Regions from separate parts of the Kitasatospora sp. NBC_00315 genome, predicted to be linked through region 1. Evidence: riboswitches for the same ligand, from Rfam matches in the RefSeq annotation. Region 1 holds a riboswitch; each other region holds the start of a gene.
The links. Region 1 has a riboswitch for thiamine pyrophosphate ahead of thiC (phosphomethylpyrimidine synthase ThiC). Riboswitches for the same ligand answer to the same signal wherever they lie in the genome.

Region 2: it holds a riboswitch for thiamine pyrophosphate, as region 1 does, so the genes downstream of both, thiO (glycine oxidase ThiO) here and thiC (phosphomethylpyrimidine synthase ThiC) in region 1, are expected to answer to the same signal.
Region 3: it holds a riboswitch for thiamine pyrophosphate, as region 1 does, so the genes downstream of both, OG823_RS17640 (cytosine permease) here and thiC (phosphomethylpyrimidine synthase ThiC) in region 1, are expected to answer to the same signal.

The regions. Positions count from the first base shown of each region.
Region 1 covers NZ_CP108025.1:4,030,736-4,037,387, forward strand. Annotated here, with positions in the region: gene OG823_RS16405 (hypothetical protein) at 211-1,233, shown strand; gene OG823_RS16410 (hypothetical protein) at 1,303-1,623, opposite strand; gene OG823_RS16415 (stealth conserved region 3 domain-containing protein) at 1,653-2,201, shown strand; gene OG823_RS16420 (hypothetical protein) at 2,221-2,700, opposite strand; gene thiC (phosphomethylpyrimidine synthase ThiC) at 2,889-4,739, opposite strand; TPP riboswitch at 4,734-4,868, opposite strand; gene OG823_RS16430 (MFS transporter) at 5,106-6,467, shown strand; gene OG823_RS16435 (response regulator transcription factor) at 6,522-6,652, shown strand, end outside.
Region 2 covers NZ_CP108025.1:6,111,163-6,117,814, forward strand. Annotated here, with positions in the region: gene pknB (Stk1 family PASTA domain-containing Ser/Thr kinase) at 1-479, opposite strand, end outside; gene OG823_RS25475 (thiazole synthase) at 583-1,404, opposite strand; gene thiS (sulfur carrier protein ThiS) at 1,408-1,617, opposite strand; gene thiO (glycine oxidase ThiO) at 1,614-2,777, opposite strand; TPP riboswitch at 2,772-2,884, opposite strand; gene OG823_RS25490 (NAD(P)/FAD-dependent oxidoreductase) at 2,961-4,157, shown strand; gene OG823_RS25495 (Rv2175c family DNA-binding protein) at 4,243-4,608, shown strand; gene thiE (thiamine phosphate synthase) at 4,608-5,363, shown strand; gene OG823_RS25505 (polyprenyl synthetase family protein) at 5,625-6,652, opposite strand, start outside.
Region 3 covers NZ_CP108025.1:4,321,493-4,328,144, forward strand. Annotated here, with positions in the region: gene OG823_RS17625 (DUF5926 family protein) at 81-1,076, opposite strand; gene OG823_RS17630 (ATP-binding protein) at 1,134-1,622, opposite strand; gene OG823_RS17635 (glycerophosphodiester phosphodiesterase family protein) at 1,934-2,740, opposite strand; gene OG823_RS17640 (cytosine permease) at 2,819-4,210, opposite strand; TPP riboswitch at 4,254-4,405, opposite strand; gene OG823_RS17645 (S1C family serine protease) at 4,694-6,406, shown strand; tRNA gene OG823_RS17650 (tRNA-Ser) at 6,512-6,599, shown strand.

The DNA of each region.
Region 1 (6,652 bases):
CTGTCGGCCGATCCCGTCAACCGACCGTGCCCGGCCGAACACCGGGTGTCCGGCCCGCGCCCCCCGGCGCTGAAATTCCGGAAACCTACTGTCTGCACGCCCCCACCCGCCCCTACCATCGAGGCACACCGCACCCGGCAGCCCCGGCCCCACCCACCGGGCCGCCCGCGTGCGGACGTCAACCTCCGTGACGGAGCGAACGGGGTCCGCATGAACAACGCCCCGCACCTGCTGGCCGAGGACCGCCCGGACTTCGAGCGCATCCTCGACGAAGCACTGCGCGACGGAACCATCCTGACGGCACAGCGTGAACCGGCAGGCACAAGCAGGACCAGCGAGCCGAACGAGACCCGGGACACCCGGGACACGCGTGACACGAGCGCCGGTACAGGCGCGAGCGGGACGAGCGGGACGACCGCCACCCGGCTCACCAGCGAGCAGTTGCGCACCAAGGCGCTGCTCGCCGCCGGGACCATCGCCTCGGGCGCCGCCGTCGAGTACGAGCACTACACCCGGCTGCGCGAACACCTGCGCACCCCGCTCGAAGGACCGGCCGCCGCACCCGCCCAGGAGTCGACCCCTCGCAGCACCGGCCCGCAGACCGTCCGAGAACTCGCCGCCCAGCTCGGCTCCGAGAACGGCGCCGGGCTCCTCCCCGTGCTCACCGTGCTCGCGCCGATCCTGGCCGGCGCCGCCGCGGTGGTCCTCCTGGCCCTCGGGTACCTGCTGCGCGCCGCGAGCCCGGCCCTGGTCCTGGGCCGTTCGCTGGTCACGGCGGGCTGGCTGACCCTCGCCGTCGGGATCGCCGCGATGGTCCTCGGCATCATCGGGCTGATCCTCACCGCCCTGCGGGACGGCGCCGGACCGCCCGACGACGCCGACCCGGATCTCCGGGCCGAGGTCGCCGACGCCCGCCGCGCCTGGCAGCTGGCCCTGCGCGAGCGCGCCCTGCTGCCGTACCTGCGGGCCAACCTGGACTCCGAACCGGCGCTGGCGCCGTACACCCCGGCGCCGCGACCGGCGCCGGGGGAGGAGTCCGGTCAGCGCCAGGACCCTTCGGCCTCTCCGGAGTTCAGCAGTCCCGGCTACACCGGTGCAAGCTTCAGCAGTCCCGGCTTCTCCAGCCCGGGCGTCGAGGGTGTGACCGACCCCGAGGGCCGCACCCCGCGTCCCGCCGAGTTCAGCAGCCCGGGTTACAGCCCGCCCGCGTTCACCAGCCCCGACGACGTCTGAGCCGTCGGGCCCGGCCGGCGCACCGGGCCGGTGCGCCCGGCCCGGGCGCACCCGACCCGGCGAAGCGGCTCAGCCGGCCTGGTTCGGCCCCGCCACCGGGGCCGGCCGCACGCTGTTACGCGCACCGAGCGAGCGGACGAACTGGACGATCAGGACGACCGGCAGGATGAACGCCTTGAAGAAGATGATGTACTCGCCGCCCTCGAAGATGAACCCGAGGTAGATGCCGTAGCCGGCGAAGCCGAGCCCGGCGAGCACGTTGAAGATCCGCCAGCCGATGCTCAGGCCGCCGAAGTTGGTGCTGCCGATCCCGAGCATGGCCACACCGCTGATGAACAGCAGGACGACGTACCAGGAGAAGAGGGGCTCGGCGCTGAAGTCAAGGTTCATAGGAATTCCCGTATAAAGATCAGATAAGCATGGTGGGACGATCGCGTACAGTACTGGATTCCCGGACGCCCCGTCACCGCCTTTCACCCCCCGCCCCGGGGCCGAGCGCCCCGGGCGCGTCCCGACCAGGACGCTCGGCCACACGCCACACGCCGCGCACCGCGCACCGGAGCCTGCTGCGGCAGAACGCCGAGGACTTCTCGGCCGAGTTCGCCCGGACGGCCGCCGAACCGTTCCGCGCGCACCGCAGCCTCTCCCCGCTCACCCTCTGCGGGTACACCGCGTACCTGGCGGGGAAGGCCGTGTCCGTCCCGGGCGACGAGCTGTTCGTGGACATCGGCGACCCGGTGGCGCTGCGGCGGCTGCCGGCGCTGACCGCGCGTCGGGAGCACGCGGTGCTGTGCCTCAACGACGTCACCACGGGCCTGCTCGACCCGGCCGTCCAGGACGTCGCCGTCCGCGAGTTCCTGGAGGCGTACTTCCCCGTACCCGGCCCGTTCGAGCGGCCCCGCGCCCTGCTCCCCCGGCCGGCCGAGGGCGTCGTCGCACCGGTGACGACGGCGGGAACGACAGGCTGAGCCGGGCCCGGGCGGGCCGTCACTCGATCCCGAGGGGCGCGATCCCCAGATCCGCCCGCATGAGGCCGCGCATCCGCGCCATCGCGGCCCGGCGCTCCACGATCAGGGCCGCGTCCTCGGCGGAGCCGACGCCCGCGCCCGCGGCGTAGGCGTCACGGAGCCGGCGCAGGCTGCGGAACGCCTCGTTCCCGGCCGCCACCACCGGCGTCGGGCCGACCAGCCAGAGTCGTTCGCTCGCCGTGTACAGGTCGGCGCCGCGGAAGGCCTCCCGGACGGCCGAGTCCCGGGCCCGGTCGGACAGGTGGTCGCCCAGCGCGACCGCCCGGATCTCCTCCCCCGCCGTCTTGAGCGCCGAGACGAACACCGTGTACACCTCGCGGCGCAGCTCCGTCGCCCGGCGAACCTCCTCACGCCGCCACCGGCCGCGGTCGGCGACCAGCGTGGCAGTGATGCCGATGACGGCGCCGGTCAACGTGGAGAGCAGGGGCATCCAGTCCATGCCCGCAGCTTGTCCGAACCGGCCTGTCCGCACCAGGGGCCGTGCACCCGCCGGGTCCCCCGGTGCGTCCGGGCGCACCGGCGGGCCCGGCGGGCCGGTGCGACGGCGCGGAGGTCCGGGCGGACCGGACGGCGCCGCCCCGGGAAGCCCCCTCCGCCTCCCGGAACGGCACGACCGGCGACCCGGCGTCAGTCCGCCAGCGGCAGGTAGACCCGGTTGCCCCTGGCCGCGAACTCCTCCGACTTGGCCTTCATGCCCTCCTCGGCCTCGTCGGCCCGGGCCCCGGACATGTCGTCGCCGTAGGTGTCCATGATGGTCTTGCTTATCTTCATCGAGCAGAACTTCGGGCCGCACATGGAACAGAAGTGGGCGGTCTTGGCGGGCTCCGCCGGGAGCGTCTCGTCGTGGAAGGCGCGGGCCGTCTCCGGGTCGAGGGCCAGGTTGAACTGGTCCTCCCAGCGGAACTCGAAGCGGGCGTCCGAGAGGGCGTCGTCCCAGTCCCGGGCGCCGGGGTGGCCCTTGGCGAGGTCGGCGGCGTGGGCGGCGATCTTGTACGTGATCACGCCGGTCTTGACGTCGTCCCGGTTGGGCAGGCCCAGGTGCTCCTTGGGAGTGACGTAGCAGAGCATGGCCGTGCCCCACCAGGCGATCATCGCGGCGCCGATGCCGGAGGTGATGTGGTCGTAGCCGGGCGCGACGTCGGTGGTGAGCGGGCCGAGGGTGTAGAACGGCGCCTCGTCGCAGATCTCCCGCTGGAGATCCATGTTCTCCTTGATCTTGTTCATGGCGACGTGGCCGGGGCCCTCGATCATCACCTGGACGTCCCGCTCGCGGGCGATCCGGCCGAGCTCGCCGAGCGTCTGCAGTTCGGAGAACTGCGCCTCGTCGTTCGCGTCCGCGGTCGAGCCGGGACGCAGGCCGTCACCGAGCGAGAAGGTGACGTCGTAGGCGGCGAGGATGTCGCAGAGTTCCTCGAAGTTTGTGTACAGGAAGTTCTCCTGATGGTGCGCCAGGCACCAGGCCGCCATGATGGACCCGCCGCGCGAGACGATGCCGGTCTTGCGGCGGGCGGTCATCGGGACGTACCGCAGCAGCACGCCCGCGTGCACGGTCATGTAGTCGACGCCCTGCTCGCACTGCTCGACGACGGTGTCGCGGTAGACGTCCCAGCTCAGCTCCTCGGCCTTGCCGTCGACCTTCTCCAGAGCCTGGTAGAGCGGCACGGTGCCGATCGGGACGGGCGAGTTGCGCAGGATCCACTCCCGGGTGGTGTGGATGTTGCGGCCGGTGGAGAGGTCCATGACGGTGTCGGCGCCCCAGCGGGTGGCCCAGGTCATCTTCTCCACCTCCTCCTCGATCGAGGAGGTGACCGCCGAGTTGCCGATGTTGGCGTTGATCTTCACCAGGAAGTTGGTGCCGATGACGGCCGGCTCGACCTCGGGGTGGTTCACGTTCAGCGGGATCACCGCCCGGCCGCGGGCGACCTCGGCGCGGACGTACTCGGGCGCCAGCCCCTCCCGCAGGGCGATGAACTCCATCTCCGGCGTGACGATCCCCCGCTTGGCATAGCCGAGCTGGGTGACCGCGACGCCGCCGCGGCCGCGCAGCGGGCGCCGCGGGCGGCCGGGGAAGACGGCGTCCAGGTTGCGCAGGTCACCGCCGCGCGGGGCGGTGTGCCTGATCCCGTCGTCCTCGGGCCGGGCCTCCCGGCCGTCGTACTCCTCGACGTCGCCGCGCTGGCGGATCCAGGCGTCGCGCAGGGCGGGCAGCCCGCGCCGCACGTCCGGCTGGTAGGACGGGTCGGTGTACGGACCGGACGTGTCGTACAGCGGGACGACCCCGCCGTTGGTGAGCACCACCTCGCGGTACGGAACCCGCAGGTCGGGGCGGGAGCCCTCGCGGTAGGCCTTGCGCCAGGCGGTGGTCGGATAGCCGGTGCCCGCGCTGTTCGGGGCGCCGTTCGCCGGGGTGCCGCCGCCGTTCGCCGGGGCGCCGGCCGGGCTCTGGACAGACGTCTCCGGTACTTCGAATGTGGTCATCGGACCCTTACTCCCTACGCCGGCATTACCCGGTCAGGTTCCTGCGGTCGACGCAGCGGTCGGTACGTGTGGTGGCGTACCGTTCAGCGCCCTCTCAGCCCGGTGCTCCGAGCTCCCGTGTCTGCGGACGGTGTGTCCGCAACAAGACGTCAACACCGTAGCGACCCGATCGCCGCCGGTCCAGAGCGGGTCCACGCGACGGTCTGCTCCCGGCCAACCGCCACCCCGGGCGCCCCGGGGCGCCCGGACTGTGTTAACCGGAGGTTAGGTGTCGGCCCGGCCCCTGTACCGGGGCACCGCCCCGGCAGGACGCTGCGTGTGACGGCGCGACCACCCCGCGCCGCCCCCGCCACCAGGAGGTTCACCATGAGCGCTGCCGGCCCCGGCACCCCCGCGAGAACGGCCCGGACACCGTGGAAGGCCGTCGTCGGCGGCTCGATCGGCAACATGGTCGAGTGGTACGACTGGTTCGTCTACGCGAGCTTCGCGACCTATTTCGCCTCGGCGTTCTTCCCGCACGGCAACCCCACGGCCCAACTGCTCAACACCGCGGGGATCTTCGCCGTCGGGTTCTTCATGCGCCCGGTCGGCGGCTGGCTGCTCGGCCGGTACGCCGACCGGCGGGGCCGCAAGGCCGCGCTGACCCTCACCGTCACCATGATGTCCGCGAGCGCGCTGCTGATCGCGATCGCCCCGACCTACCGGCAGGTCGGCTACTTCGGGGTGGTCGTCCTGCTGCTGGCGCGCCTCCTGCAGGGCCTCTCGGTCGGCGGCGAGTACGCCGCCAGCGCCACCTACCTGACGGAGGCGTCAGCGCCGGCCCGGCGCGGGTTCGTCTCCAGCTTCCAGTACGTCTCGATGACCCTCGGTCAGCTGATCGGCCTCGGACTCCAGATCCTCCTCCAGCACACCCTGTCCGACTCCGAACTGCACGCCTACGGCTGGCGCATTCCGTTCGCGCTGGGGGCGGCCGGGGCCGCCGTGGTGCTCTGGCTGCGACGCAGCCTGGTGGAGACCGGGGCCTACACCGAGGCGGCCCAGGAGCAGCTCCGGCCGCGGGCCGCGCGGCCCGCCTCCGAGGAGCGCGGAACGATTCGCCAACTCATGCAGCACCGACGTGAGTTCGCCCTGGTGATGGCGCTGACCATGGGCGGCACGGTGGCCTACTACACGTACACCACCTATCTGACCAAGTACCTCTCCAACACGGCGGGCCTGAGCAAGTCGGACGCCGCGCTGGTCAGTTTCTGCGCGCTGTTCGTCTTCATGCTGTTGCAGCCCTTCGCCGGAGCGCTCTCCGACCGGATCGGGCGCAGGCCGCTGCTGATCACCTTCGGTGTGGGCGCCACCCTCGGCACCGTGCCGCTGATGACCGCGCTCTCGCACGCCGGCACCTTCGGCGGCGCCCTGCTGCTCGCCGTCGCCGCCCTGGTCCTCGTCACGGGCTACACCTCGATCAACGCCGTGGTGAAGGCCGAGCTCTTCCCCACCCGGATCCGCGCGCTCGGGGTCGCGCTGCCCTACGCCCTGGCCAACGCCCTGTTCGGCGGCACGGCCGAGTACGTGGCGCTCTGGTTCAAGAACGCCGGCGCGGAGTCCGGCTTCTACTGGTACGTGTCCGGCTGCGCGGCGGTCTCGCTGGTGGTCTACCTGTCCATGCGGGAGACCAGGGGCACCCGGCTGACCCCGGCCGGGGTGAGTGCCGCGCCGGAGCGGGCCACCGTCTGAGCCGGGCCCGCGAAGAGCCCGCGGCGCGCCCCGGTCGGACCTACCCTGAGCGGCATGCACGTACTCCTCGTCGAGGACGACGACCGGCTCGCGGCGGCCCTGGCCGCCGCGCTGGCCCGGCACGGGCACCAGGTGGTCCGGGCCGGGCGGGCCGACGACGCACTCCGGCTCAAGGACACCGCCGA
Region 2 (6,652 bases), 2.1 Mb from region 1:
AGCCCGAAGTCGGCGACCTTGACCAGGCCGTCGTCGGTGATCAGCACGTTCTCCGGCTTGACGTCCCGGTGCACCAGCCCGGCGCGGTGCGCGGAGCCGAGCGCCGCGAGCACCGGCTCCAGGACGTCCAGCGCGGCCCGGATGGACAGCGCGCCCCGGTCCTGCAGCAGGTCGCGCAGGGTGTGGCCGGGCACGTACTCCATGGCCAGGAAGACCGTCGTGCCGTCGGCGCCCTGGTCGAAGACGTTCACCACGTTGGGGTGCGAGAGCCGGGCGACCGCCTTGGCCTCGCGGATGAAGCGGCCGGTGAAGTCGGCGTCCCCGGCGAGCGAGGGGTGCATCACCTTGAGCGCCAGCACCCGGTCCAGCCGGGTGTCGGTGCCCCGGTAGACGGTGGCCGTCCCGCCGGTCGCGATGCGCTGCTCGACCCGGTACCGGCCGTCCAGCAGGGTACCGATGAGCGGGTCGTGCAGTGCCATGTCCACCAGGGCAGTCTAGGGGCGCGGACGGCGCCGGCCCCGGGCGGACGCCACCCCCGGGGCCGCTTGTGCCCGGCTTGTGACACGTACGCGAGGGCCCCGCTCAGAAGGCCGGCCGCTCCCGGTGGTCGAGGTCGGCCCGGCCGGCCATCGCGGAGGAGGCCTCGGCGTGGAAGCGGCGCGGGATGCGCCCGGCCCGGTGGGCCAGCCGGCCGGCCTCCGCGGCGTGCCGCATCGCCTCGGCCATCAGCACCGGATCCTGGGCCCGGGTCACCGCCGAGGCCAGCATGACGGCCGCGCAGCCCAGCTCCATCGCCAGCGCGACGTCCGAGGCGGTGCCGGCCCCCGCGTCCAGGATCACCGGCACGCCCGCGCTCTCCACGATCAGCTGGAAGTTGTGCGGGTTGCGGATGCCCAGACCCGAGCCGATCGGCGAGCCCAACGGCATGATCGCCGCGCAGCCGACGTCCTCCAGCTTCCGGGCCAGCACCGGGTCGTCGTTGGTGTACGGGAGCACCGTGAAACCGTCGTCGACCAGCGTCTCCGCGGCGTCCAGCAGCTCGATCGGGTCGGGCAGCAGGGTCCGCTCGTCCGCGATGACCTCCAGCTTGACCCAGTCGGTGCCGAGCGCCTCCCGGGCGAGCCGGGCGGTCAGCACGGCCTCCCCGGCGGTGAAGCAGCCCGCCGTGTTGGGCAGCACCCGGATGCCGTTGCGGGTGAGCACGTCCAGCACCGAGCCCTGGGTGGTGGTGTTCACCCGGCGCATCGCCACCGTGGTCAGCTCGGTGCCGGAGACCCGCAGCGCCTGCTCCAGGATCTCCAGGCTCGGCGCGCCGCCGGTGCCCATGATCAGCCGGGAGCCGAAGGCGGTGCCGGCGATGGTCAGGACGTCCTTGTCGTCCGCGGGACGGCTGTCGGTCGTCACGGCTCAGCCCCCCTGGACGGCGGTGAGGATCTCGACCCGGTCGCCCTCGGCGAGCGCCGTGCGCGACCAGGCGCCACGCGGCACCACGGCCTCGTTGAGGGCGGCGGCGACCCCCGAGGGTGCGCCGCTCACGGTGGCGACCACCTCGGCGAGGGTGCTCGCGACGGGCACCTGCCGGGCTTCGCCGTTGACGGAGAGGGAGATGTCGCTCATACCAGGGCCTTTGCGGTGAAACGGGTGGGGGAGAAGTCGGTGGCGAGCTCCGGCGTCGCGCCGGTGGCGAGGTACTCGGCGAGCAGATCCGCCGTCACCGGGGTCAGCAGCACGCCGTTGCGGTAGTGGCCGGTCGCCGCCACCAGGCCGGGCAGCGCGGTCGGGCCGAGCAGCGGGGCGTTGTCCGGCGACCCCGGACGCAGCCCGGCGGAGGTCTCCACCAGTGGCAGCTCGGTGATCCCGGGGACCAGGTCGTGGGCGTCGCGCAGCAGCTCGTACACCCCGCCGGCGGTGACCGTGGTGTCGTACCCCTGCTCCTCGCTGGTGGCGCCGATCACCAGCTCGCCGTCCTCGCGCGGCACCAGGTAGAGGTGCTGCCCCCGCACCACGGCGCGTACGTTGCGGGAGAGGAACGGCCGGTACGCCTCGGGGACGCGCAGCCGCAGGATCTGCCCCTTCACCGGCCGGATCGCCGGCAGCACGCCCTCGGGCAGGCCCGGCAGCAGGTGGCTGCGGGAGCCGGCGGCCAGCACCACCCGATCGGCGCCGAGCGCCTCCCCGGTGCTCAGCCGCACCCCGGCGGCCCGGCCGTCGGCCACCACCAGCTCGGTCACCTCGGCGCGCTCCAGCACCACCCCGGCCCGCTCGCAGGCGACCACCAGCGCCCGGGCCAGCCGCCGGCCGTCCACCTGGTGGTCGTCCGTGACGTGCAGGCCGCCGCGCACCCCCGGGGCCAGCATCGGCTCCAGCCTGCGGCACTCGCGGCCGGTCAGCCAGTGCGAGTCCAGGCCGAGCCGCCGGTGGAAGGCGTGCAGCTCGCGCAGCTCCTCCCGGTCGTCCGCGTCCAGCGCCACGGCGAGCGTGCCGCAGGCCCGGTAGCCGGTGGAGAGGCCGGAGGCCTCCTCCAGCTCGGCGGCGAACGCCGCGTACCGCTCGTTGGAGGCCATCCCGAGGCGCAGCAGCGCCTCCTCGCCGTACTGGAGCTCGGTGACCGGCGCCAGCATCCCGGCCGCCACCTGGACGGCCCCGCCGCCGTGCGCCGGATCGACCACCACGACACGCAGCCCGCGCTGCGCCGTCCGCCAGGCGACCGCGAGGCCGATGACGCCGCCGCCGATCACCAGGACGTCCGCGGGCGTACCGCTCTCGAAGCGTGTCAAAGTCGCTGCTCTCCCTTCGCCGGTATGACCCGGATCAGGTTCGGACGGTCGCGGGCCGTGCAAGCCCGCCTCTCAGCCCGGTCCGCCGGGCTCCCGTGTGAAGTGCCCCCACCATAACTCCGCGTGCCACCGGCCCCGAAGGCGCGTACCGGGGGTGGCCGGCCCGGCCGATAGGGTGACGCCGTGGGAGAGCTGCTGAGCACGGACACGGTGGTCGTCGTCGGAGCCGGACTGGCCGGCGCGCAGTGCGCGGGCGCGCTGCGGGCGGGAGGCTGGCCGGGCCGGATCACCCTGCTGGGGGACGAGCCGCACGCCCCGTACGACCGGCCGCCGCTCTCCAAGGACGTCCTGCTCGGCAGGGCCGACGCCACCACGCTGGACGTCGACCACGCCGCCCTCGGCGTGGACCTGCTCACCGGCCGCCGCGCCACCGGGCTGGAGCCCGGCGTGCTGCACACCGACGGCGGCGGGCTGCGCTACGACAGGCTGGTGATCGCCACCGGCGCCGCCGCCACCGCACTTCCCGGCGCGGAGCGCGCGCACCTGCTGCGCACCGTCGACGACGCGCTGGCGCTGCGCGTCCTGCTGCGGCCCGGCGCCAGGATCGTCCTGGTCGGCGCAGGCTGGATCGGCGCCGAGACCGCCACCGCCGCCCGCGCGCTGGGCTGCGAGGTGACCGTGGTCGAGGCGGGCCCGACACCGCTGCCCGGCACGCTGCCCGCGGCGGTCGGCGGCGCGATGGCCGCCTGGTACGAGGAGGCCGGCGTCGACCTGCGGCTCGGCGCCGCCGTCGCCTCGGTCGGCCCGCACGAGGTGCTGCTCGACGACGGCACCCGGCTGGCCGCCGACGAGGTGGTGGTCGGCATCGGCGCCCGGCCCGCGACCGGCTGGCTGGCCGGGTCACCGGTGGAGCGGGCGGCCGACGGCGCGGTCCTGGTGGACGAACGGCTGCGCACCTCGCTGCCGGGCGTGCTGGCGGCCGGTGACTGCCTCTCCTACCCCTCGGCCCGCGCGGGCACCCGGCTGGCCGTCCAGCACTGGGACCACGCGCTGCGCTCGGGTGCGGCCGCCGCCGCCTCGCTGCTGGGCGACGACACCCCGTACGACCCGGTGCCGTACTTCTGGTCCGAGCAGTTCGGCCGGATGGTGCAGTACGCCGGGCGGCACGCCGAGGGTGACCGGATGCTCTGGCGCGGCGCCCCCGGCGACCCCTCCTGGACGGTGCTCTTCACACGCGGCGGGCGGCTGACCGCCCTGCTGACCGTCGACCGGCCGCGGGACCTCGCCCAGGGCCGGCGCCTGCTGGAGCGGGGCGCCGCCCTCGACCCGCTCCGGGCCGCCGATCCGGCGGTGCCGCTCAAGTCGGCCGTCACGCCCTGATCCGCCCGGTCACGTTCGGTCATCGGTGTGCCCGTCCGGGGTGCGGGTGGTGCGCGGCGGCCCGGCGAGGTGGCAGTCTGGTGACGTGAGCGAGATCGAAGCGAAGATTGAAGACCTTGTCCCCGAGTGGATGTACCTGCCCGACATCTCGGAGCAGTGGGGCGTCCGGGTCACCGAAGTCCGTGACCTGGTCAAGACCGGCGGCCTGATCGCCGTCCGGCGTGGCCCCAACAGGTCGCTGCAGGTGCCGGCCGCCTTCATCGACGGTCCCGGCCTGGTCAAGCACCTGTCCGGCACCCTGACCGTGCTGCGCGACTGCGGGTACAACGACGCGGAGATCCTGGAGTGGCTCTTCACCGAGGACCCGTCGCTGCCCGGCAGCCCGATCCAGGCCCTTCAGGAGAACCGGGGCACCGAGGTGAAGCGCCGCGCCCAGGCGATGCTGATCTGATGGCGGCCGACACCGCCCCGGCCGGCACCGCCCCGGCCGACACCGCCCCGGGCGCCGGCGCCCCGGCCGACACCGCCCCGGCCGACACCGCCCCGGCCGACACCGCCCCGGGCGCCGGCGCCCGCGCGCGGCTGGCCGAGGCCCGGCTCTACCTGTGCACCGACGCCCGCCGCGAACAGGGCGACCTGGCGCAGTTCCTGGACGCCGCGCTGGCCGGCGGCGTGGACGTCGTCCAGCTCCGGGACAAGGGCCTGGAGGCCCGCCAGGAGCTGGAGTACCTGGAGATCTTCGCCGACGCCTGCCGCCGCCACGGCCGGCTGCTCTCGGTGAACGACCGGGCCGACGTCGCGCACGCCGCCCGCCCGGACGTGCTGCACCTCGGCCAGGACGACCTCCCGGTGCCGGCCGCCCGCGCGATCCTCGGCGAGGACGTGATCGTCGGCCGGTCCTGCCACGCCGAGTCCGAGGTGGACGCGGCGATCGCCGAACCGGGCGTGGACTACTTCTGCACGGGCCCGGTCTGGCCGACCCCGACCAAGCCCGGGCGGCACGCCCCCGGCCTCGGCCTGGTCTCGTACGCGGCGAAGCAGGCCACCGGGCGTCCCTGGTTCGCCATCGGCGGCATCGACCTCGGCAACCTCGACGAGGTGCTGGCGGCCGGTGCCCGCCGGGTGGTGGTGGTCCGCGCGATCACCGCGGCCGACGACCCCGGAGCGGCGGCGGCCGAGCTGGCCCGCCGGGTCCGCGAGCTCTGACCGCACCGCGGACCGTCCGGCGCCGCTGCTGAGCCCCGCTCGGTACCGCCGGACGGTCGCGGCCTCGGCCGGCGCCGGCAGCACCGCCCGTGCCCGCGGGTCCTGGGCCCTGCTCAGTACCGCCGGACGGTCGCGGCCTCGGCCGGCGCCGGCAGCACCGCCCGTGCCCGCGGGTCCTGGGCCCTGCTCAGTACCGCCGGACGGTCGCGGCCTCGGCCGGCGCCGGCAGCACCGCCCGTGCCCGCGGGTCCTGGGCCCTGCTCAGTACCGCCGGACGGTCGCGGCCTCGGCCAGCGCCAGCAGCACCGCCCGGGCCCGCGGGTCCGCCAGCGGGGCGGCGTCGAGCGCCGCCAGCGACTGCCGCATCAGCTCCTCGATCCGCTGCTCCACCCGCTCGGCGGCGCCGCTGCGCGCGACCAGCCCGCGCAGCACCGTGACCTCCTCGGGCGCCAGGTCCGGCGCCCCGAGCCGCTCGTCCAGGTGCCGGGCGTCCGCGGCCGGCAGACCGCGCATGGCATGGGCGACCAGCAGCGTCCGCTTGCCCTCGCGCAGGTCGTCCCCGGCCGGCTTGCCGGTGACCGCCGGGTCGCCGAAGACGCCCAGCAGGTCGTCCCTGAGCTGGAACGCCTCGCCGAGCGGCAGACCGAAGGCCGAGTACGCCTCGACCAGCTCCGGGCCCGCCCCGGCGAGCAGCGCGCCGATCTGGAGCGGCCGCTCGATGGTGTACTTCGCGGACTTGTAGTGCAGGACGGTCTGCGCCCGCTCCAGCGCCCCCTCGTCGGTGGAGTCGCCCGCGACCGGCTCCAGGACGTCCAGGTACTGCCCGAGCATCACCTCGGTGCGCATCAGGTCGAAGACCGGCTTGGCCGCCAGGACGGCGGCCGGGTCCAGGCCCGAGCGCAGGAACAGCTCGTCGCACCAGATCAGCAGCAGGTCGCCGAGCAGGACGGCGGCCGAGGCCCCGTACTGCTCGCGGTCGCCGCGCCAGCCGCTCTCCCGGTGCAGCGCCTCGAACCGGCGGTGCACCGAGGGCAGGCCCCGGCGGGTGTCGCTGCGGTCCATCAGGTCGTCGTGCACCAGCGCGCTGGCCTGGAGCAGCTCCAGGGCCGCCGCCGCGTTCGCGATCCCGTCGCCGTCGGCGAGGCCGCCGGCCCCGCGCCAGCCCCAGTAGCAGAACGCCGGGCGCAGCCGCTTGCCGCCGTCCAGCAGGAAGTCCCGCAGGGCGTCGGCGGCGGGCACCAGCTGGGGGGAGATCTTTCCGAGCAGCACCGCCTGGCCGTCCATGAACT
Region 3 (6,652 bases), 290 kb from region 1:
GCTGCCGCGCCAATTTCCAAGACCCGGCCGCCGCCCGGAAATTGCGGGCGGCGGCCGGAATGTGACGCGTATCACAGTGCTCAGTTGAGCGTGACCTGACGGTTCACCAGGTTGGCACGGGCCCGACGCTCCTCGGCGGTCAGCGGGGCGTCGTCCTTCAGCGTCTCGGCGAGCCGCTCGGCGAACTCGGCGGCCGGCTTCTCGCAGTCGGCGGCGGTCATCCCGACCGGCAGGTCCCAGACCGGGACGGTCAGCCCGTGGGCCCGGAACGACCCGACCAGGCGGGTGTCCGCGCCGATGGAGGAGCGGTCGGCGGCGGTCAGCTTCGCCAGCGCGTCCAGCAGCTGCTCCTCGGGCACGGTCATCACCCAGCGCAGGTGGTTCTTGTCCGGCGTGGCGCACCAGTACGCGGCGTCCACGCCGGCCAGCTTCTCGGTCGGGATGGCCGAGGCGTTGGCCCGCTCCAGCGAGGCGGCGACCTCGCCGGTGGCGGCCTCGGCGTCCTCCAGCCAGAACTCGAAGCCGGTGTGCACGGCCGGGGTGAACGCGGCGGCCGGGTCGAGCAGGTCCTGCAGACGGCGCCCGCCCGGGACGGTCCGGCGGGACGGCACCGGGGCACCGGGCTCGACGGACAGCGCCAGCTCCAGGGCGTCCGCCAGGTCGCGGCTCAGGTCGCCGGAGGAGGACTGGGTCTGCAGGCCCAGCAGGATGGAGCCGTCCGCGCGGCGCAGCGCGGGCCACGCCAGCGGCAGCACGGTCGCCAGGGTCACCGAGGGGACGTCACCCGTCGCGCCGTCGGCCACCCCGGCGGCCAGCGTCAGCGGTACCGTCGCGGCCGGCACCAGCTCACGCAACGCGACCCAGTCGGCCTCGCCGGCCAGCTCTTCGAACGGACGGTGCACCAGCTCCTGGACCGCGTGCGAGGCCTCCCGGCCGTGACACGCCTTGTACCGGCGGCCCGACCCGCAGGGGCAGTCCTCCCGGGCTCCGACCACGGGGATCTCACCCGTGCCGGCGGTGGCGGTGGCGGACTGGCTGCGCTGCGGCGCCTTCTTGGCGGCGGCCTTCTTGCCCATGGTGCGGCTCTCCCGGAAACGGTGACGGCTTGCTCCGGGCAGCCTACTGAGGTTTCCTCACGCGCTTCGCGCGTCGCTCCCGCCCCGCCGGGCGTGCCGGGCCCGGGTCGGCAGACAGGCCCACACCGTGACCTCGCCGGGGGCGTCCCGTACCCCCCAGTCGTCGGACAGCCGGCCGACGATGCTCAGGCCGCGCCCGCCGCGCGAGGTCAGCGAGGGGCTGGAGGGCAGTGGCCGGGTCGGTGCGCCGCCGTCGGTGACCTCCAGGGTCAGCATCCCGTCCGGGCGCAGCTGCCAGCGGATCAGGACACCGCCGTCCTGCTCGGCGAGGACCGGTCGCCGGTCGCCGTCGCGGCCGTCCGGGCCGCCGTGGACCGGGCGGGCGCTCTCGCCCGTCGGGTAGCCGGAGGGCAGGCCGACCAGCACGTTGTCCACCACCTCGGCCTCGCTCCGCTCGCCCAGGTCGAGCAGCCGGCCGAGCGGTCTCGCGTAGCGGCAGGCATTGCTGAGCAGTTCGGACAGGATCAGAACCGCGTCGTCGACCACCGTCTCCGGTACTTGTCGGTCGCCCAGATCTCGACGAAGACGACGCCGCGCGACCCCGACGCTGGACGGGCCGTGCGGCACCGCCATGGTCGATGAAGTAGGCACTTCGCGCGCCACCATCAACGCCACCCCCGGACCTCCTTCAGCGTATGCCGAGGGATGAATGCCCCTTGGGAATGCGCCGGAAACGGTTCTGGGGCGATCCTGCGCGGACATTTCAAGCCGTCCGGTGGTCACGGTGCGAAAGGTGATTCCGCGCTCGTACCGGTGGATTCCGGAGATCGGAGCCGGCCCCGTCGAGGCGCCCGCCGCTACCGCCCGAGCCGGGCGAGCACCTGGGCCGGGCGGTTGGTGATGATCGCCGACACCCCGAGATCCAGGCAGAGCTCGACGTCGGCCGGTTCGTCCACGGTCCACACGTGCACCTGGTGGCCGGCCGCAAGCAGGGCCGGCACCAGCTCGGGGCGGGAGCGCACCAGGTCGATCCCCGGCCCGGCGATGCCCGCGCCGCCCGGCAGCGAGCCGCCGGGCGAAAGCCGCAGCGGCAGCATCCGGTCGAACAGGAACACCCGGGAGTACTCCGGCGCCGCCCGCCGTACCCGGCCGAGTGCCAGCGAGGAGAAGCTCATGATCCTGGCCTGCGCCCGTCCCTCGGGTCCGCCGGGGCCCTCGATGCCGAACCGCGCCAGCGCCTTCAGCAGCTCGGCCTCGACCCGGCCCCGGTACCGGACCGGGTGCTTGGTCTCGATCGCCAGGTCGACCCGGCGGCCGCAGTCGACGACCAGCTCCAGCAGGCTGTCCAGCCGCAGCACCGGGCGGGCCGTGTCGCCGTTCTTCCAGGAGCCGAAGTCGTACGCCTCCAGCTGGGCCAGCGTCATCGCGGAGACCGCGCCGCGGCCGTTCGAGACCCGCGAGATCGTCCGGTCGTGCACGCAGACCAGCCGTCCGTCCGCGGTCAGCCGTACGTCGCACTCGAAGCCGTCCGCGCCCTCGGCGAGTGCTCGCTCGTACGCGGCCAGTGTGTGCTCCGGCAGGGCGTCCGAGGAGCCGCGGTGCGCGACCACCTGGACGGCGCAGGCGCGGCGGGCGGCGGCGGGGGAGAGGTCGGGGCTGGTCACAGGGCCAACGATAGGCCCGGTACGTGAAGCGGGGGCGACGGCGGTCCCAACGTGCGGGGCCGCCGTCGCCGCTCCGGCTCAGTCGGTCGTCGCGTCGCTCCGGTCCCGGGTCAGCGGGGTGAGGGCCCAGGTGACCAGGGCGGGCACCAGGAAGCTGAGGAGCGAGGCCGAGGTCCACGACTGCGGGGTGAAGTGCAGCCTGGTCTGTGCGGCCGTCCAGAAGTCCACCCACCAGCCGGCGACGGCGGTCGGCGCGATGAACTGGTAGGTGGCGAAGCCCAGCGCCCACGGCAGCAGCATCAGCGGTCGCGACGGCGCCCGCTCGGAGAGGTTCCAGCCGCGGCGGCCCGCGCCGAGGAAGTAGTCGACGGCGAGCACCGCGAACAGCGGGACGAAGACCGAGCCGATCAGGTAGAGGAAGTTGTTGTACGTGTCGGTGAACTGCTTGATCTGCAGTGCCAGCACGGTGATCAGCAGGCCGATCCCGCCGGTCAGCAGCCGGCGGTCGACCCGCGGGAAGAGGTTGTGGATCGACATGGCGGTCGAGTAGACGTTGGCGAACGACTGGTCGGTCTCCCGCAGCACCAGCACCAGCAGGAACGCCCAGCCCGCCCAGACGCCGGTGAACGAGGAGAAGATCTTCTCGGTGTCACCGCCGGACTGCAGCAGCGCGATCAGGCCCAGCACGTAGCACCAGACCTGGGCGAGGGTGTAGCCGGAGAAGGTGCCCCAGAAGGAGGCCGACGGCGTCCGGGAGTGCCGTGTGTAGTCGGCGGCCAGCGGCACGAAGGAGATCGACACCGCGACGACCGCGTCGGTCGAGTGCAGGAAGCCGTGCCAGTTGCCCGCCCCCGGGTCGGGGAAGCCCTGCCGGCCCAGCTGGACGGTGAAGTACACCATCGCGATGCCCACCGCCACGGCCACGTACTTGCGCAGCACGGCGATCGCGCCGAGCGGCCAGATGGTCAGCACGGTGGTCAGCGCGCCCGCCAGGACCACGAACAGCCAGCGGTACCCGTCGGTGCCGGCCACCGTCTGGGCGCCCCCCGCGATCACGATCAGTTCGAAGACGCCCCAGCCGACGCACTGCGCGATGTTCAGCACGGTCGGGACGTAGCTCAGCCGGGTGCCGAACAGCCCGCGCAGGTTCGCCATCGCCGGCGCCCCCGTCCGGGCGCCGATCAGCGCGGCGACGGCGAGCATCGCCGTACCGATCGCCGTGCCCGCGACGATCGCGACGACGGCTGCGGCGAAGGACAGCTCCTGGCCCGCCGTGCCCAGCACGGTCGCGGCGCTGGTGAAGCCGATCAGGCTGACGCCCAGGTTCAGCCAGAGCGCGAACTGGTCCCTGAAGGACAGCGTGCGCGGCGGCTCGGTGTCGAGGACGAGCGGGGCCTCCGCGTGCCCGCTCGGTCCGGGGCGCTCCAGCACGGCGACGGACGGGTGAAGTCCGTCCTGCGGCTCGGGCAATTGCGTGGACGCGGACGCGTCCGGAGAAGAGGATGACGAAGCGGACGGCACGGCCGATACTCCCTACGCCGGCATTACCCGGACAGGTTCCTGCGGTCAGCGCTCCCTCGCCCGCCCGGCCACGACTACCGTGGCGTACGGTCGACCAGCGCACTCTCAGCCCGGAATGAGGTCCAAGCTCCCGCGTGTGTCAGTTTGAAGCGACAGGCTAGCGGGGGCCGCGACGTTCGCCAAGGCCAGGGGGTCCGGCCGTCCGCATCGCGGGATGCCGGGGGGACGGTGGGGCGGGGCCCGGGCGGGCCGGGTCCCGGCGGGGCCGGGGCCGCGATCGGGTGTCCGGTCGGTGTCCGGTCGGTGTCCGGTCCGGTCGGTGTTCGGTCCGGCTAAGGATTCTTATGAGTTCTTCAGAGGGCCCCTTACGGCAATCGAATCCCGCGTAGGAAAAACTATGCTTCTTGGTTCTGTCAGCTATGGAGGTCGTCAGTGAGCACCGAGCGCGAGAGTGGGTCCACCGGGCCGCAGGGGGAGCAGACCTCCGGCGGTCACGGGGTGGTGGGTCCGGCGCCTGACGGTCCGGCCCAGCCGCCGCAGTCCGCTCCGGCGGGCGTCGGTACGCCGGCCGTCGCGGACTCCCCGCAGACGCTGGCCTTCGGCAAGCTGAGCGCCCCGGAGCCGGCTCCGGCGGCTCCCCCCGCCCCGCCGGCTCCGGCCGCGCCCGCCCCGCCCGCGTACCTGGACGCGCCGCCGCCGGTCCTCCCCCCGGCCCCCGCCGCGCCCGGCTACCAGGACGCGCCGCCGCCGGCCAACCCGTACGCCGCGCCCGTCGCGGCACCGGTCCACGCCGCCCACGACCCGTACGCCCCGGCGCCCGGCGCCCAGCCGGCGCCCGCCGACCCCTACGCCGCTCCGGCGCAGGCTCCCGCCGAGCACGCCCACCACCCCTTCGGGGCCGGCCAGCCGCTCGGCGGCTGGGGCGCCCAGGACCACGCCGGCGGCACCTTCGCCGGCTCCGGCGGACCGGGCCTGCCCGGTTACCCGGGCGAGTACCCGGGTGCCGCGCCCGGTGGCCCGCGCAAGAAGCGCGGCGGTCTGATCGCGCTGATCGCCGCCGTCGCCCTGGTCGCCGGTGTGGCCGGTGGGGTGGTGGGCGCCGCGGTCAACGACGGCGGCGACACGGTCAGCTCCGCCAGTGACAACCGCAGCACCACCGTCCAGGCCGGCAACACGCAGAAGAACGAGGCCGCCCCCGGCTCGGTCGCCGGGATCGCCCAGAAGGCGCTGCCCAGCACGGTCACCATCAAGGCCGAGAACAGCACCGAGTCCGGCACCGGCACCGGCTTCGTCTTCGACACCGAGGGCCACATCCTCACCAACAACCACGTGGTCGCGCCGGCCGCCAGTGGCGGCAAGCTGACCGTCAAGTTCGCCGACGGCTCGTCCTACTCGGCCTCCGTGATCGGCCGCGCCGAGGGCTACGACGTCGCGGTGGTCAAGCTCGACAACCCGCCGAAGGACAAGCTCAGCCCCCTCCCGCTCGGCGACTCGGACAAGGTCAACGTCGGCGACGCGACCATCGCGATCGGTGCTCCGTACGGCCTGGAGTCCACCGTCACCACCGGCATCATCAGCGCCAAGGACCGCCCGGTCGCCTCCGGCGACGAGACCGGCGCGCAGGCCTCGTACATGAACGCCCTGCAGACCGACGCCTCGATCAACCCGGGCAACTCCGGCGGCCCGCTGCTCGACTCCGGCGGCGCGGTGATCGGCATCAACTCGGCGATCCAGTCCAACACCTCGGGCAGCGGCCGGGCCGGCAGCATCGGCCTCGGCTTCGCCATCCCGATCAACCAGGCCAAGTGGGTCGCCTCGACCCTGATCGAGACCAAGACCCCCGTCTACGCGATCCTCGGCGTGCTCCGCAACGACGACTACAAGGGCGACGGCGCCCAGATCCAGACCGCCGCCGTCCAGGGCACCCCGGCCGTCACCCCCGGCGGCCCCGCCGACAAGGCCGGCCTCAAGGCGGGCGATGTCATCACCAAGCTCGGTGGCAGCCCGATCGAGAACGGTCCCGCCCTGGTCAGCAAGATCTGGACGCACAAGCCCGGCGACACCGTCGACGTCGAGTACACCCGCGACGGCAAGACCGCCACGACCAAGGTCACCCTCGGCGAGCGCAAGGGCGACAGCAGCTGATCCCACCGCCGTCCGCACACCGCGGGCCCCCACCCGGGGACGCACCCCGCCCGCGGAATCCCTGTGCACCGAACCCCGCCGGACCCGTTAGGCTGACCTCCGCCTGGAGAGCTGCCCGAGCGGCCTAAGGGAACAGTCTTGAAAACTGTCGTGGGGTGACCCCTCACCGTGGGTTCGAATCCCACGCTCTCCGCTGGTGGGGAAAACCCTGATCAGAGGGGGTATCGGCCAACTGCCGATACCCCC